DNA from 2 places in the Nonomuraea sp. NBC_00507 genome. Region 2 is predicted to be linked to the other one. Evidence: riboswitches for the same ligand, from Rfam matches in the RefSeq annotation. Region 2 holds a riboswitch; the other holds the start of a gene.
What was found. A riboswitch is a leader RNA that binds a small molecule or an ion and turns the genes downstream of it on or off. The one in region 2 is predicted to bind glycine.
Positions count from the first base shown of each region.

Region 1: another riboswitch for glycine. It lies ahead of gcvT (glycine cleavage system aminomethyltransferase GcvT); the one in region 2 lies ahead of gcvP (aminomethyl-transferring glycine dehydrogenase).

Region 1 is NZ_CP107853.1:11,656,682-11,663,608, reverse strand. It holds gene OHA25_RS55470 (L-serine ammonia-lyase) at 1-1,172, opposite strand, end outside; gene gcvH (glycine cleavage system protein GcvH) at 1,230-1,619, opposite strand; gene gcvT (glycine cleavage system aminomethyltransferase GcvT) at 1,616-2,701, opposite strand; glycine riboswitch at 2,736-2,831, opposite strand; glycine riboswitch at 2,832-2,929, opposite strand; gene OHA25_RS55455 (hypothetical protein) at 3,023-3,856, shown strand; gene OHA25_RS55450 (gamma-glutamyl-gamma-aminobutyrate hydrolase family protein) at 3,853-4,545, opposite strand; gene OHA25_RS55445 (3-oxoacyl-ACP reductase) at 4,555-5,319, opposite strand; gene OHA25_RS55440 (aldehyde dehydrogenase family protein) at 5,325-6,665, opposite strand; gene OHA25_RS55435 (glutamine synthetase family protein) at 6,668-6,927, opposite strand, start outside.
Region 2 is NZ_CP107853.1:8,198,130-8,205,056, forward strand. It holds gene gcvP (aminomethyl-transferring glycine dehydrogenase) at 1-2,088, opposite strand, end outside; glycine riboswitch at 2,145-2,259, opposite strand; glycine riboswitch at 2,260-2,359, opposite strand; gene OHA25_RS39600 (MerR family transcriptional regulator) at 2,408-3,028, opposite strand; gene OHA25_RS39605 (bifunctional nuclease family protein) at 3,176-3,646, opposite strand; gene ftsR (transcriptional regulator FtsR) at 3,767-4,420, opposite strand; gene OHA25_RS39615 (FHA domain-containing protein) at 4,479-4,991, opposite strand; gene OHA25_RS39620 (mannose-1-phosphate guanyltransferase) at 5,261-6,927, opposite strand, start outside.

The sequences.
Region 1 (6,927 bases), 3.5 Mb from region 2:
AGGCCGCCGATCGGGTCGCAGGTCAGGCCCAGGTTGTGTTCGATGCCGATCTCGGCGGCGTTCTCCACCTGCTCCGGCGTGCCGCCCATGACCTCCGTGAGGGCGGCGGAGGCCATCGAGCAGGCCGAGCCGACCTCGCCCTGACAGCCCACCTCGGCCCCGGAGATCGAGGCGTTCTCCTTGAAGAGGACGCCGATGGCGGCGGCGGTGAGGAGGAAGCGGACTACGCCGTCGTCGTCGGCGTGGGGGACGAAGCGGGTGTAGTACGTCAGGACGGCCGGGATGATGCCGGCGGCGCCGTTGGTGGGGGCGGTGACGATGCGGCCGCCGGCGGCGTTCTCCTCGTTGACCGCCAGGGCGAAGAGCGTCACCCAGTCCATGGCCTGGAGCGGGTCCTTCTCGGGGGGCTCGGTCTGCAGGCGGCGGTAGAGCTGGTTGGCGCGGCGCTTGACCTTGAGACCGCCGGGCAGGACGCCTTCCTTGGAGATGCCGCGGCGGACGCAGTCCGACATGACGTTCCACAGGTTGAGGATTCCGGCGCGGATCTCTTCCTCGGTGCGGCCGAAGGCCTTCTCGTTCTCCAGCATCAGGGCGGAGATCGACAGGCCCGTGTTCGAGCAGTGTTTGAGGAGCTCTTCCCCGGTGGTGAAGGGGTAGGGAAGCACGGTGTCGTCGGGCTTGATGCGGTCGGCGCCGGTGGCGTTCTCGTCCACGACGAAGCCGCCGCCGACCGAGAAGTAGACCTTTTCCCGCAGCGTGTCGCCGTCCGCGGTGTAGGCGGTGAAGCGCATGCCGTTCGGGTGCTCGGGGAGGGAGATCTTGCGTTCGAAGATCAGGTCCTCGCCGACGACGAAGGGGATTTCGTGGGTGCCGTAGAGGTTGACGGTGCCGGAGGCGCGCATCGCGGTCAGGCGGTCGTCGATGGTGTCCACGTCCACGAGTTCGGGCTTCTCGCCCGACAGGCCCAGCAGGACGGCCTTGTCGCTGCCGTGGCCCTTGCCGGTGAGGCCGAGTGAGCCGTACAGGATGGCCTGGACGCGCGCCACGCGCGGCAGCAGGCCGTCCTCGTCCAGGCCGCGGGCGAACTTGTGCGCGGCCGCCATCGGGCCGCCCGTGTGCGAGCTCGACGGGCCGATACCGATCTTGAACAGGTCGAAGACGCTGATCGCCATTGATGGGCGCCTTTCATGCAAGGCCGGGGCCCGCTGAACGGGCCCCGGCGAAATGGGTCAGGACTCGCCTGAGGTGAGCGCCTTGTACTCCTCGGCGGACAGCAGGTCCTCCGCGTCGCCTTCCATGCGGACGCGGAACATCCAGCCCTCGCCGTACGGGTCGCTGTTGACGACCGACGGGTCGTCCACGACGGCCTGGTTGATCTCGACGATCTCGCCGGCGACGGGCGTGTAGATCTCGCTCACGGACTTGGTCGACTCCACCTCGCCGACGGAGTCGCCGCCCTCTACGGTCGAACCGACCTCGGGGAGCTGCACGTAGACCACGTCACCGAGGGCGTCGGCGGCGAAAGCCGTGATGCCGACGGTCACGGTCAGCCCGTCATCGAGCCCGGCCACCCACTCGTGCTCCTTGGTGTAGCTCAGCTCGTCAGGGATGTTGCTCACTTCTTCCTCCTGTAAAAGGGCAGCTCTACCAGGTCCATAGGTTCTTGACTGCCCCGGATGTCCACGGCCAGGCCTTCTTCGATGCCGGTGTCCACGTAAGCCATAGCAATGGGCTTGCCCAGAGTCTGGGAAGGCGCACCGCTGGTGACCTCGCCGACGACGGCGCCGTCTTTGGTCACCGGGTAACCGTGGCGCGGCACCCGGCGTCCCCGCGCGACCAGGCCGACGAGGCGGCGCCGCGGCGGGTCGTCCTTGACCGCCTCGAGCGCCGTCCTGCCGACGAAGTCGCCGGGCTTGTCGAATTTCACCACTCTGCCGAGCCCCGCGTCGAACGGGGTGAGCTCGGCGCTGAGCTCGTTGCCGTACAGCGGCATGCCCGCCTCGAGGCGGAGCGTGTCGCGGCTGGACAGGCCCGCGGGCTTGAGCCCGTACGGCTCGCCGGCCGCCATGAGGGCGTGCCACAGCGGCGCGGCATCCTCGTTCGCGACGAAGAGCTCGAAGCCGTCCTCGCCGGTGTAACCGGTGCGGGCGATCAGCGCCTGCCGGCCGTCCACCACGCCGGGCAGGCCCGCGTAGTACTTGAGGCCGCCGAGGTCGGCGTCGGTGAGCGTGGCGAGGATCTCCTGCGCCCGCGGGCCCTGGACGGCGATGAGCGCGTACTGGTCGGAGCGGTCGTCCACGACGGCGTTGTACGCCTTCGTACGCTCTTTCAGCTCATTTCCGACTTTTTCGTAGTTTGAGGCGTTTGCCACCACCATGAACTCTTCGTCCCCGAGCCGGTAGACGATGAGGTCGTCGAGCACCCCGCCACGCTCGTTCACGATCATGGTGTATCTGGCCCGCCCGGGCTCCAGCGCTGACAGATGCCCGACCAGCGCATAGTCCAGGGCCTGGCCGGCCTGCGGGCCCGTCAGGAAGATCTCGCCCATGTGCGACAGGTCGAACAGCCCCGCCGCCTGCCGGACGGCGTTGTGCTCCGCGGACTCGCTGCCGTACCGGAGGGGCATGAGCCACCCCGCGAAGTCGGTCAGCGTGGCGCCGAGGCTCTCGTGAACGTCTCGTAGCGGTGTCGGTCGGGACATTTATCGCACCTCAGGACAGGATCGGATGCCAGCATCCTCCCCCTCTGTCATCGATGCCTGAGAGCTTCGCCCGGGTTTTGCCGGACTTTCACCTTCGGCGAGGCCCACAGGCCTGCTTTCCAGAGGACACCTCGTCCGTGCGGTCCTTTGCCTTGAGAGGTTCGCGGGGAGGGCTTGCTCCTTCAGGGACCCTGACCGGCTGTCAGGGTGCTCTCCCGCACGGTTTCGTGGGTGATGTCCCGTAAGCCTAGTGCCGTTACGGGGGTCTTGTCGCGTTCGGGCGCCCGTGAACCGCTCGGGCGGTGATGACGTTGAAGGGGCATGAACCGGCGAATGGCGGCCATCGGACTCGCGGCGGCCCTGACCATCACGTCCTGCGGCGCCGAGAGCGCCGCGTCCCCGGCGCCGCCCCCTCGGTACGAGGCCAGCCTGACGGTGCTCGAAGGCCACGGGCACGGGCCTCAGCTGTGTTGGGCGGTGGCCGAGTCCTTCCCGCCGCAGTGCGGTGGCCCCGACGTGGTCGGCTGGGACTGGAGCAAGGTCGGGCACGAGTCGCAGGGCGGCGTGAAATGGGGTTCGTACCGGGTCGTCGGCACTTGGGACGGCGCCCGGCTGACCCTCACGGAGCCGCCCGGCTCGCCCGTGTATGAGGAGCCTCCGACGACCGACTTCACCACTCCGTGCCCCGCGCCCGAGGGCGGCTGGCGGCCCGTCGATCCCGCCAAGGCCACGGAGGCGACCCTGGAGAAGGCGATGAAGCGGGCGGGGACGGCCAAGGAGTTCGCGGGCGCCTGGATCGAACCCATCGGGCCGACGCCTGACCCGTCGGAGGAACTCGACGCCTACGCGCGGGGGCAGGTGCTCAATCTCAGGTTCACCGGCGACCTGGCCGGGCGCGAGGCGTGGATCCGCGAGGTCTGGGGCGGCGCGTTGTGCGTCAGCGGCGCGGAGCGTACCGAGGCCGAGTTGCACGCGATCCAGCGGGAGGTCGAGAAGGAGCTGGGCGACGCCCTCATCTCCTCCGCGCCCAGCGTCACTCGCAACCGGGTCGAGGTGGAGACCTGGCTCGCCTCCGACGACCTGCGCCGCACGTTCGACCAGAAGTACGGCGCGGGCGTCGTCGTCCTCGACAGCGTGCTCAAGCCCGTCGGTTAGCGGCAGGCGGCCACGAAGGTTTCGAAGATCGCGCAGTCCTCGGCCGCCTCCGGGTGCCACTGCACGGCCATCGTGAACGACTCCGTGTCCATCTCGACCGCCTCGATCGTGCCGTCCTCGGCGGTGGCGGACACCGTGAGGCCCGGGGCGAGGCGGTCGATGGCCTGGTGGTGGTAGTGCGGGACCGTCACCGGCTCCGTGCCCAGCGCCTTGGCCAGGCGTGTGCCCGGCACGGGGACGACGGGCAGCGGGCCGAAGCGGCCGGGCGCGGGGGAGTGCCCGTCGTGCCCGACCACGTCGGGGAGGTGCTGGTGCAGGGTGCCGCCGAGGGCGACGTTGAGCACTTGGAGGCCGCGGCAGATCCCCAGGTACGGCAGGCCGGCCTCGAGAGCGGCATTCAGCACCGCAAACTCGGCCTCATCCCGAAATTTGCGAACATAGCCGACCTTTTCCCCCGGCTCCTGGCTGTAGCGGGCCGGGTCGATGTCGCCCCCGCCCGCCAGGATGAGCCCGTCGAGCCGCCCCACGACAGGCGCGGGATCGCCGGCCGGCGGCAGCACGACCGGCTGCCCGCCGGCGCGGACGACCTGCTCCACGTACATGTACGGCAGCAGCGCGACGGTCATGTCCGCCCACACCGTGAACTTCGCCGGCTCGACGTAACAGGTGATCCCGATGACCGGACGCACGATTTCCTCCTAGAGCGGCGTCACGTAGGCGCCGGAGATGCCGCCGTCCACCAGGAACTCGCTGGCCGTGATGAACGACGCGTCGTCGCTGGCCAGGAACGCCACCGCCGCCGCGATCTCCGTCGCCTCGGCGAAGCGCCCCACGGGTACGTGCACCAGCCGCCGCTGCGCCCGCTCCGGGTCCTTGGCGAACAACTCCCGTAGCAACGGTGTGTTGACCGGGCCGGGGCACAGGGCGTTCACCCTGATGCCCTCCCTGGCGAACTGCACGCCCAGCTCCCGCGACATCGCCAGCACGCCGCCCTTGGAGGCGGTGTAGGAGATCTGTGACGTCGCCGACCCCATGACGGCCACGAACGACGCCGTGTTGATGATCGAGCCCTTGCCCTGCCGCCGCATGTACGGGAGGACGTGCTTACAGCACAGGTAGACGCTGGTCAGGTTGACCTCCTGGACGCGGCGCCAGGCGTCGATGCCGGTCTCCAGGATCGAGTCGTCGTCGGGCGGCGAGATGCCGGCGTTGTTGAAGGCGATGTCGACGCTGCCGTAGGTGTCGTACGCCGTCTGGAACATCCTGACGACGTCGTCCTCGCTGGTCACGTCGGCCTTGATGAAGAGGCCGCCGACCTCGTTGGCGGCCTTGCCGCCCGCCTCCTCGTCGACGTCCACGCAGACGACCTTGGCGCCCTCCTCGGCGAACCTGCGGGCCGTGGCGAGCCCGATGCCGCTGCCCGCGCCGGTGATGACCGCCACCCGATCCTGCAACCGCTGCACTTGTTTCACTCCCAGGAGATGAAGACGTTCTTGGTCTCGGTGAACGCCGCCAGGGCGTCCGGGCCGAGTTCCCTGCCGAGTCCGGACTGCTTGAAGCCGCCGAAGGGGGTCCAGTAGCGGACCGAGGAGTTGGAGTTCACCGAGAGCGCGCCCGACTCGACCGCCCTGGCCACCCGGAGCGCCCGCCCGACGTCCCGGGTCCAGATGGAGCCGCTCAGTCCGTACGGAGTGTCGTTGGCGATCCTGACGGCGTCGGCCTCGTCCTTGAACGGCGCCACCGACACCACGGGCCCGAAGATCTCCTCGTTGAACGTCCGGTCGGTGACGTCGGGGGTCAGCACGGTCGCCGGGAACCAGAAGCCCTTGCCCTGCGGGCACGTTCCCTGGAGGTAGGGGTCCTGGACGAAGCCGCGGACGCGTTCCAGGTGCTCGGCGCTGATGAGTGGGCCCATCTCGGTGCTCTCGTCGAGCGGGTCGCCGACCTTGACGGCCTGAACGGCGGGCGCGAGCAGGGCCATGAAGTCGTCGTACACGTCGGCCTGGACGAGCAGCCGGGAACGGGCGCAGCAGTCCTGCCCCGCGTTGTCGAAGACAGCGTAAGGAGCCGCCTTCGCGGCCTTCTCGAGGTCCGCGTCCGCGAAGATGATATTCGCGGATTTGCCGCCCAGTTCCAGCGTCACCCGCTTCACCTGCGCGGCCGCTTTGGCGGCGATCTCCTTGCCCACCTCGGTGGAGCCGGTGAACACGATCTTGGCCACGTCCGGGTGCTCGACCAGCCGGGCCCCCGCGACCTCCCCTGCCCCAGGCAGAACCTGGAGCACCCCCTCGGGGAGGCCCGCCGCCAAGGCCAGCTCCGCCAGCCTCAGCGCCGACAGCGGAGTCCATTCCGCCGGCTTGACGATCACGGTGTTACCGGCCGCCAGCGCGGGGGCCACGCCCCACGACATGATCAGCATGGGGAAGTTCCACGGCACGATGACGCCCACGACGCCCAGGGGCTCCTGGAACGTGATGTCCACACCGCCCGGCACCGGGATCTGCTTGCCGTGGTTGCGTTCGGGGGCGGCGGCGTAGAAGTGCAGGACGTCGCGTACGGCGCCGGCTTCCCAGCGGGCGCTCCCGATCGGGTGCCCGGCGTTGGCCAGCTCCAGCCCCGCCAGCTCCTCGCCGTGCTCGCCCACCAGGTCGGCGAAGCGCCGCAGCAGCCGCGCCCGGTCGCCGGGGGCCACGTCGCGCCAGGCCGGGTACGCCTTCCTGGCACGCTCCACCGCCCGGTCGACCTCGGCCGCGTCGGCCAATTCGACCTCGGCGAGCACGTCCTCGGTCGCCGGATTAACGATCTTCATGCTCACATCCGTTCGAACCCACGGAACATCTCCCAATCCGTCACCGCCGCGTCGAACGCGGCCAGCTCCACCCGCGCGTTGTTCGCGTAGTGCTCGACCACGTCCTCGCCGAACGCCACCCGGGCCAGCTTCGACCCCTCGAACAGGGCCAGCGCGTCGCGCAGCGTGTGCGGCACGGTCTCGGCCCCCGAGGCGTAGGCGTTGCCCTCGAAGGGGTCCTCCAGCGGCAGCTCGTTGTCGATCCCGTAGAGCCCGGCCGCGA
Region 2 (6,927 bases):
GATGCAGAACGTCTTGTGCAGGTTGAGATGGGACACATCGGCCCCGAACTCGCCCGGCTTGGCCAGCCCGACCAGCGCGTTGAGGTTGGCGCCGTCGACGTAGACCTGCCCGCCGGCGCCGTGCACCTTGGCGCACACCTCGGTGATGCTCTCCTCGTACACGCCGTGCGTCGACGGGTACGTCACCATGATCGCGGCCAGCGCGTCCCGGTGCTTGTCGATCTTGGCGTCGAGGTCGGCCAGGTCGATGTTGCCGTCGGCGTCGCAGGCCACGACCACCACGCGCATCCCCGCCATGACGGCGCTGGCGGCGTTGGTGCCGTGCGCGGAGGACGGGATGAGGCAGACGTCGCGCCCGCTCTCGCCGTTCGCGCGGTGGTAGGCGCGGATGGCCAGCAGCCCGGCGAACTCGCCCTGCGAGCCGGCGTTCGGCTGGATCGACACCGCGTCGTAGCCGGTGATCTCGGCCAGCCAGCGCTCCAGCGTGCCGATCAGCTCCGTGTAGCCCGCGGCCTGGGCCTCCGGCGCGAACGGGTGGATCGCGGCGAACTCGGGCCAGGTGATCGGCTCCATCTCGGTGCTTGCGTTCAGCTTCATCGTGCAGGAGCCGAGCGGGATCATCGAGCGGTCCAGCGCGATGTCCTTGTCCTGCAGCTTGCGCAGGTAACGCAGCATCGCCGTCTCGGAGTGGTGACCGTGGAAGACCGGGTGGGTCAGGTACGCCGACTCGCGCAGCAGCGCGGCGGGCAACGCGTCGGCGTCCAAGGCCACCTCGGAGGCGTCCACGCCGAACGCCGCCCATACCTTGGTCACGTCGGCGGCGCCGGTCTTCTCGTCGCAGGCGATCGAGACGTGGTCGGCGTCGGCCTGCCAGAGGTTGACGCCCCGCTCGGCGGCCGCGGCGACGACCTCGGCGGCCCGGCCGGGGACGCGCACCAGGACGGTGTCGAAGAACTCGCGGTGCACGACCTCCAGGCCGGCCTCGCGCAGCCCGTCGGCGAGGACGACCGCGTGCCGGTGGACCCGGTGGGCGATGCGGCGCAGCCCGTCGGGGCCGTGGTAGACGGCGTACATGCCGGCGATGACGGCGAGCAGGACCTGCGCGGTGCAGATGTTGCTGGTGGCCTTCTCGCGGCGGATGTGCTGCTCGCGGGTCTGCAGGGCCAGCCGGTAGGCGGGGTCGCCGTCGGCGTCGACGGACACGCCGACCAGGCGGCCGGGCATCTGCCGCTGCAGCCCCTCGCGTACCGACATGTAGGCGGCGTGCGGCCCGCCGAACCCGAACGGCACCCCGAAACGCTGCGAGGAGCCGATGGCGATGTCGGCGCCGAGCTCGCCCGGCGCGGCCACGAGCGTGAGGGCCAGCAGGTCGGCGGCGGCCACGACGAGCGCGCCCGCCTCGTGCGCGGCGGCGGCCACGGCGCGGAAGTCGCGCAGCCGCCCGGAGGCTCCCGGGTACTGGACGAGCACGCCGAAGCACTCGGGCAGCTCGCCGTCGAGCGGGTGCTCCACGAGCGTGATGCCGAGCGGCTCGGCGCGGGTGGCCAGCACCCGCTTGGTCTGCGGCAGCGCGTCGGCGTCGACCACGAACACGTTGCTCTTGGACTTGCCGGCGCGCCGGGCCAGCGTCATGGCCTCGGCGGCGGCGGTGGCCTCGTCGAGGAGGGAGGCCCCGGCGACGGGCAGGCCGGTGAGGTCGGAGACGACCGTCTGGAAGTTCAGCAGCGCCTCGAGGCGGCCCTGTGAGATCTCCGGCTGGTAGGGGGTGTACGCGGTGTACCAGCCCGGGTTCTCCAGCAGGTTGCGGCGGATCACCGCGGGCGTGATCGTGTCGTGGTAGCCCAGGCCGATCATCGAGGTCAGCACCCGGTTGCGGTCGGCGAGGGCGCGGAGCTCGGCGATCGCCTCGGTCTCGCTCGCGGCGGCGGGCAGCTGGAGCCGGTCCTTGGCCCTGATGGCCTCGGGGACGGCCACGGCCACCAGGTCGGACACGGACTCGAAGCCGACGGCCTCGAGCATGCGCTGCTGCTCGGCAGCGGAGGGGCCGATGTGCCGGGATGAGAACGGCGGAGCTGACAGGTCGGTCATGGACAGTGCCTCCCGAGGCTATGGAGACCGGCGCCAGGGCGCGGGCGAGTGCCGGATCTCCCCACTCTGTCAGCGCGGCGTCACCGCGACCTGAGAGCTTCACCCCCGTGAACAGGGGCTTGCACCGTCGGTGAGGCACGCCTGGCGGGCGCGCCTGCTTTCCAGAGTTGCCTCGCCCGAGCGGTACGGGGTGCCTGAGAGATTCCGGGGAGGGTTGCTCCTTCGGCGCCCCGGGACCCGTGGGCCCCAGAGACTCTCCCGCACGGGGTCGTCAGCCTTGCTGTCCTACATTACAGCCCCTATGCGTTACAAGGGGATTTCACCCGATGCGTCGGGCGCGGCGGCGGCGGGCGAGTTCGTCAGCGGGGTGGTCGGCCGGGACGGTGTCCTCGACCGCCGCTCTTTCCCCCGGCAGCTCCGCGAGGGATCCCTCGACCTCGCGCCAGACCCGGCCGAGCGCGATGCCGAACACGCCCTGGCCGCCCTGGAGCAGGTCGATCACCTCGTCGGCGGAGGTGCACTCGTAGACGCTGACGCCGTCGCTCATGAGCGTGATCTGGGCGAGGTCGGCGACCCCGCGATCGCGCAGATGCTGCACGGCCGTGCGGATCTGCTGCAGCGACACCCCGGTGTCGAGGAGCCGCTTGACGACTTTGAGCACCAGGATGTCGCGGAAGCTGTAGAGCCGTTGGGAGCCCGAGCCTTGCGCGGCCCTGATCGTGGGCTCTACCAGGCCCGTGCGCGCCCAGTAGTCGAGCTGCCTGTAGGTGATGCCGGCCGCCGCGCAGGCCGTGGGCCCGCGGTATCCGATGTCGCCCGGCAACGCCGCCGGCTGCTCGTCGAAGAGCAGTCCCTGCTCCCCGGCACGCTGCCGCGCGTCCTCACGCCGTACCGGATCTTCCTGGCCGGCCGTCTTTCCCTCGCCGCTGCTGACCGCCACGCGGACCTCCGGCTTTCTCTCATCCCGTGGCCTGATCTGGGGGTTCATGAAGGGCGGCCACGGGTTTCACTTGCACCGTAGGACCGTGACCATGCTCAGTCAACGATCCGGCTCGGCGCGTCGTGAAGCGTAAATGCACCGAAATACCTACCCCGCCCTGCCGAAGTCTTCGGGAGTGATTGTGTCAAGGAACTCCCTGAACTTCTCCACCTCGTCCTCTTGGTCGTCGGGGATGACCACGCCGGCCTCCTGGACCACCTCCTCGCTGGCGAAGATGCGGGCTCCGGTGCGCAACGCGAGCGCGATCGAGTCCGACGGCCGCGCGCTCACCTCCACGCCGTTGGAGAACACCAGATCGGCGAAGAAGATGCCATCACGCAGCGCGACAATGTTGACCGCCCGCAGGCCGACGCCCAGGGCGCTCAGGACGTCACGGAAAAGGTCATGGGTGAGCGGCCGCGGCGGTGGCTCCTCCGCTTGGGCCAGGGCGATCGCCGTCGCCTCGGTCATGCCAATCCATATCGGAAGGAACCGCTCCCCGTGTGCCTCCTTGAGCAAGACGATCGGCTGGTTTGTGGGCATTTCAACTCTTACGCCCACGACCTCCATCTGCAACACGGGCTGCTCCGTATTCCTGACCGGTCACCCGGCACAGCTCTTCGCTCGACTGGCTACTTCAATTCAACGTAACACCCGGCGGGCCTGGAATGTGCCGTCGGCTCCCTGCTCGCCTCGCTCTCAACGGCCCAGCACCGACCGTACGCCCGTGCGTACCAGAGATGCGTGCAGATCGAGCAAGAGGGCCGAAAGCTCCCTGGCGATCTCCTCCGCCTCGCCGGCGGCCCCGGGGGCGCGCCGTTTCAGCACGGGCGCGACGGTCTGCTCGACCAGACCGCACTCGCGCTCGGCCGCAGCCTTGACCGCGCGCAAATGCCGGGCGTGCAGGCCGAAGCGGGCCAGGGCGCCGACGGTGCGCGCGACCTTCAGCGCCTCCTCGTCGTAGCGCCTGGCCACCGGGGCGAGCAGGCCGTAGTCCTCCAGCTCGGTGAGCGTCTCCTCGTCGATCTCCGCGGCCTCGAGCAGCTCGGCACGGCTGAGCTTGACCTCGTGCTTGTCCTGCACCGCGCGGGGGCGGCCGAAGCTCTCGGCCATCCTGTCCTTGATCACCCGCAGCGGCAGGTAGTGGTCGCGCTGCTCGGTGAGGATGAAACGCAGCTGCTCGACGTGCAGATGCGTGAACTTGCGGTAGCCGGAGGGGCTGCGCTCGGGCTCGATCAGCCCTTCGCCCTCCAAGAACCTGATCTTGGAGATGGTGACATCGGGGAACTCGCCCTGCAGGAGCGCGAGCACCTCCCCGATGCTCATGTGCGAGCGTGCCGCCTGGGGGCTCATGCGACCTTCGGCCTCATGAGCCCAGGGGCCGTGTCCATGCGTCGCTCGCTTGACTCGCTCATGCCCCGGCGTTGCCCCGCATCAGGAAGACCAGGCGGAACTTGCCGATCTGCACCTCGTCGCCGGAGTGCAGCGGCACCTCCTCGATCCGCTCCCTGTTGACGTAGGTGCCGTTGAGGCTGCCGACGTCGCGGACGGAGAACTGGCCACCACGATGCCGGTAGAACTCGACATGGCGGCGGGAGACCGTGATGTCGTCGAGGAAGATGTCGCTCTCCGGGTGGCGCCCGGTCGTGGTCAGCTCCTTGTCGAGCCGGAAACGACTCCCCTGATTGGGGCCCCTGGTCACCGTGAGCAACGCCGTGCCGGGCGGCAGCTGCTCGACGAGCGCCCGCTCGGCCAGGAGCATGTCACCTGTCTCAGCCTCGTATGCCTCGATTCCCGCGACGGAGATCGTCGACGTGGTGTCCCCGGAGACCTCGGGTCTGGTCAGCGGTGACCCACAACGGGAACAGAAACGGGCATCCTCGGGGTTGGCGTGCCCGCACTGCGTGCAGTAGACGCTCGGCATCGATCGGCTCGGCCTCCTACCGCGAAGACGCGGCGACGGTGCTCGGGGCGCGCCTCGCTTCGCTTTCTCACGTTTGCGAATGCCGCAACATACGCTGATCAGCGGTAAAGGTCAACTCGGGGCGCTGGACTGTGGTGTGGACGCAGACAAAGTTACCGCCGCTTCCGCCCCGTGGTCCATGCCGCCGCGCGTTTCAACATTACGATCTTGCGGCGCCGTCCGCGCGCTTCGCGGGCGAACTTTTTCAGATCACACTCGGTGACCGGCCCCTAGGTGGCGGCCTGCTCCACGATGCGCGCCCAGTGTTCGAGCAGCGCCTGGGCGCCGTCCATGTCGGGCGCCTCGGCCCACAGATCGGTGAGGGGCTCGGTGGCGGCGGGCAGGATCAGCACCCAGCTCCCGTCGTCGTGGGTCACGCGCACCCCGTCGGTGGTGTCGATGCGGTGCCCCTCGGCCTCGGCCTCGGCCGCCTCGATGACCGAGCGCATGACGGCGCCCTTGGCCGCCCAGGGCGTGGGCACGGCCCGCTTGAGCAGCTTGACCTCGGGGATCCTGGCGTCGATCTGGCTGAGCGACAGGCGAGTGCGGGCGACCAGCCCCAGCAGGCGCATGAACGCGGCCAGCCCGTCGATGGCCGGGCTGAACTCGGGCACGACGAAGCCGCCGCGCCCGTCCGCCGCGAAGATCATGTCGGCTCCGGCGGCGGCCGAGGTGAGGGCGTCCAGCGCGGTGGAGGTCCACTGCACCTGCACGCCGTGGAAGCGGCAGACCTGCTCGGCGACCCTGGTCGTGGTGACCGGAAGCGCCACCTGGCCGCCCCGGCGCTCGGCGGCGACGAGGTCGAGCACGACGAGCAGCGCCCGTTCGTCGTTGATGAGCTGGCCCATCTCGTCCACCAGGGCGATGCGCTCGCCGACCGGGTCGAACCGCACGCCGAAGGCCGCACGCGAGGAGCTGACCAATTCGGACAGGCGCTGCAGGTCGCGGCGGCGCTCGGCCAGCGTCTCGGTGGGCGAGAGGTCGTCGAGGCGGGCGTTCACGGTCAGCACCTCCACCCCGAGCCGGCCGAGTAACGCCGGCAGCACCAGCGACGAGGTGCCGCCGGCGCAGTCGACGACGACCTTCATGTCCCTGATGCCCTCCATGCCGACGTGGCGCAGCAGCTCACGCGTGTAGTCCTCGACCGCCCTGGCCGGGTAGGTGAGCTCGGCGATCTCGCCGGGGAAGGCGCGGCGGAACTCCTGCCGGGAGAAGACCCGCTCCAGCTTGCGCTGGGCGGCCGGCGGCAGGTCGGCGCCGCGGCCGTCCATGAGGACGATGTCGACGCTCTGCGGATCGCCTGGCGTGGTACGCAGCGATATGCCGCCCGCGGCCGACTCGCGGCCGGTGTGGAAGCGGGCCACCGGCAGCGGGGCCGCCTCCAGGTCGAGCACGTTGATGGCGCTGGCGGTGAGCGCGGCGTTGACGGCCCGCTTAAGCGCCCTGGCGGCCAGTGAGCAGTCGCGGGAGGTGACGACGTGCTCGCCCTTGTTCAGGGTGGTGGCGTACGCGCTGGCCAGGCGCACGCACAGCTCGGCGGTGATCTCGACGTTGACCAGGCCGCTGACGCCCCGGGGCCCGAACAGGTTGCGCTGGCCGCGCGACTCCCAGATGACGCTCGTGTTGACGACCGCGCCCGCCTCGATGGTCTTGAACGGGTAGACCCTGACGCCGCTGGAGACGTACGCCTCGGCCTCGATGACGCACTCGTCGCCGACGACGGCGTTCTCCTCGATGCGGGCCCCGGCCATCACATCCGTGCTCTTGCCGATCACGCAGCCGCGCAGGTGGGCCCCCGGGCCGAGGTAGACGTTGTCGTGGACGATCGCGCGGTGCAGGAACGCGCCCTCGCGCACGACTACGTTGTTGCCGAGCACGGTGAACTCGCGTAGCTCGG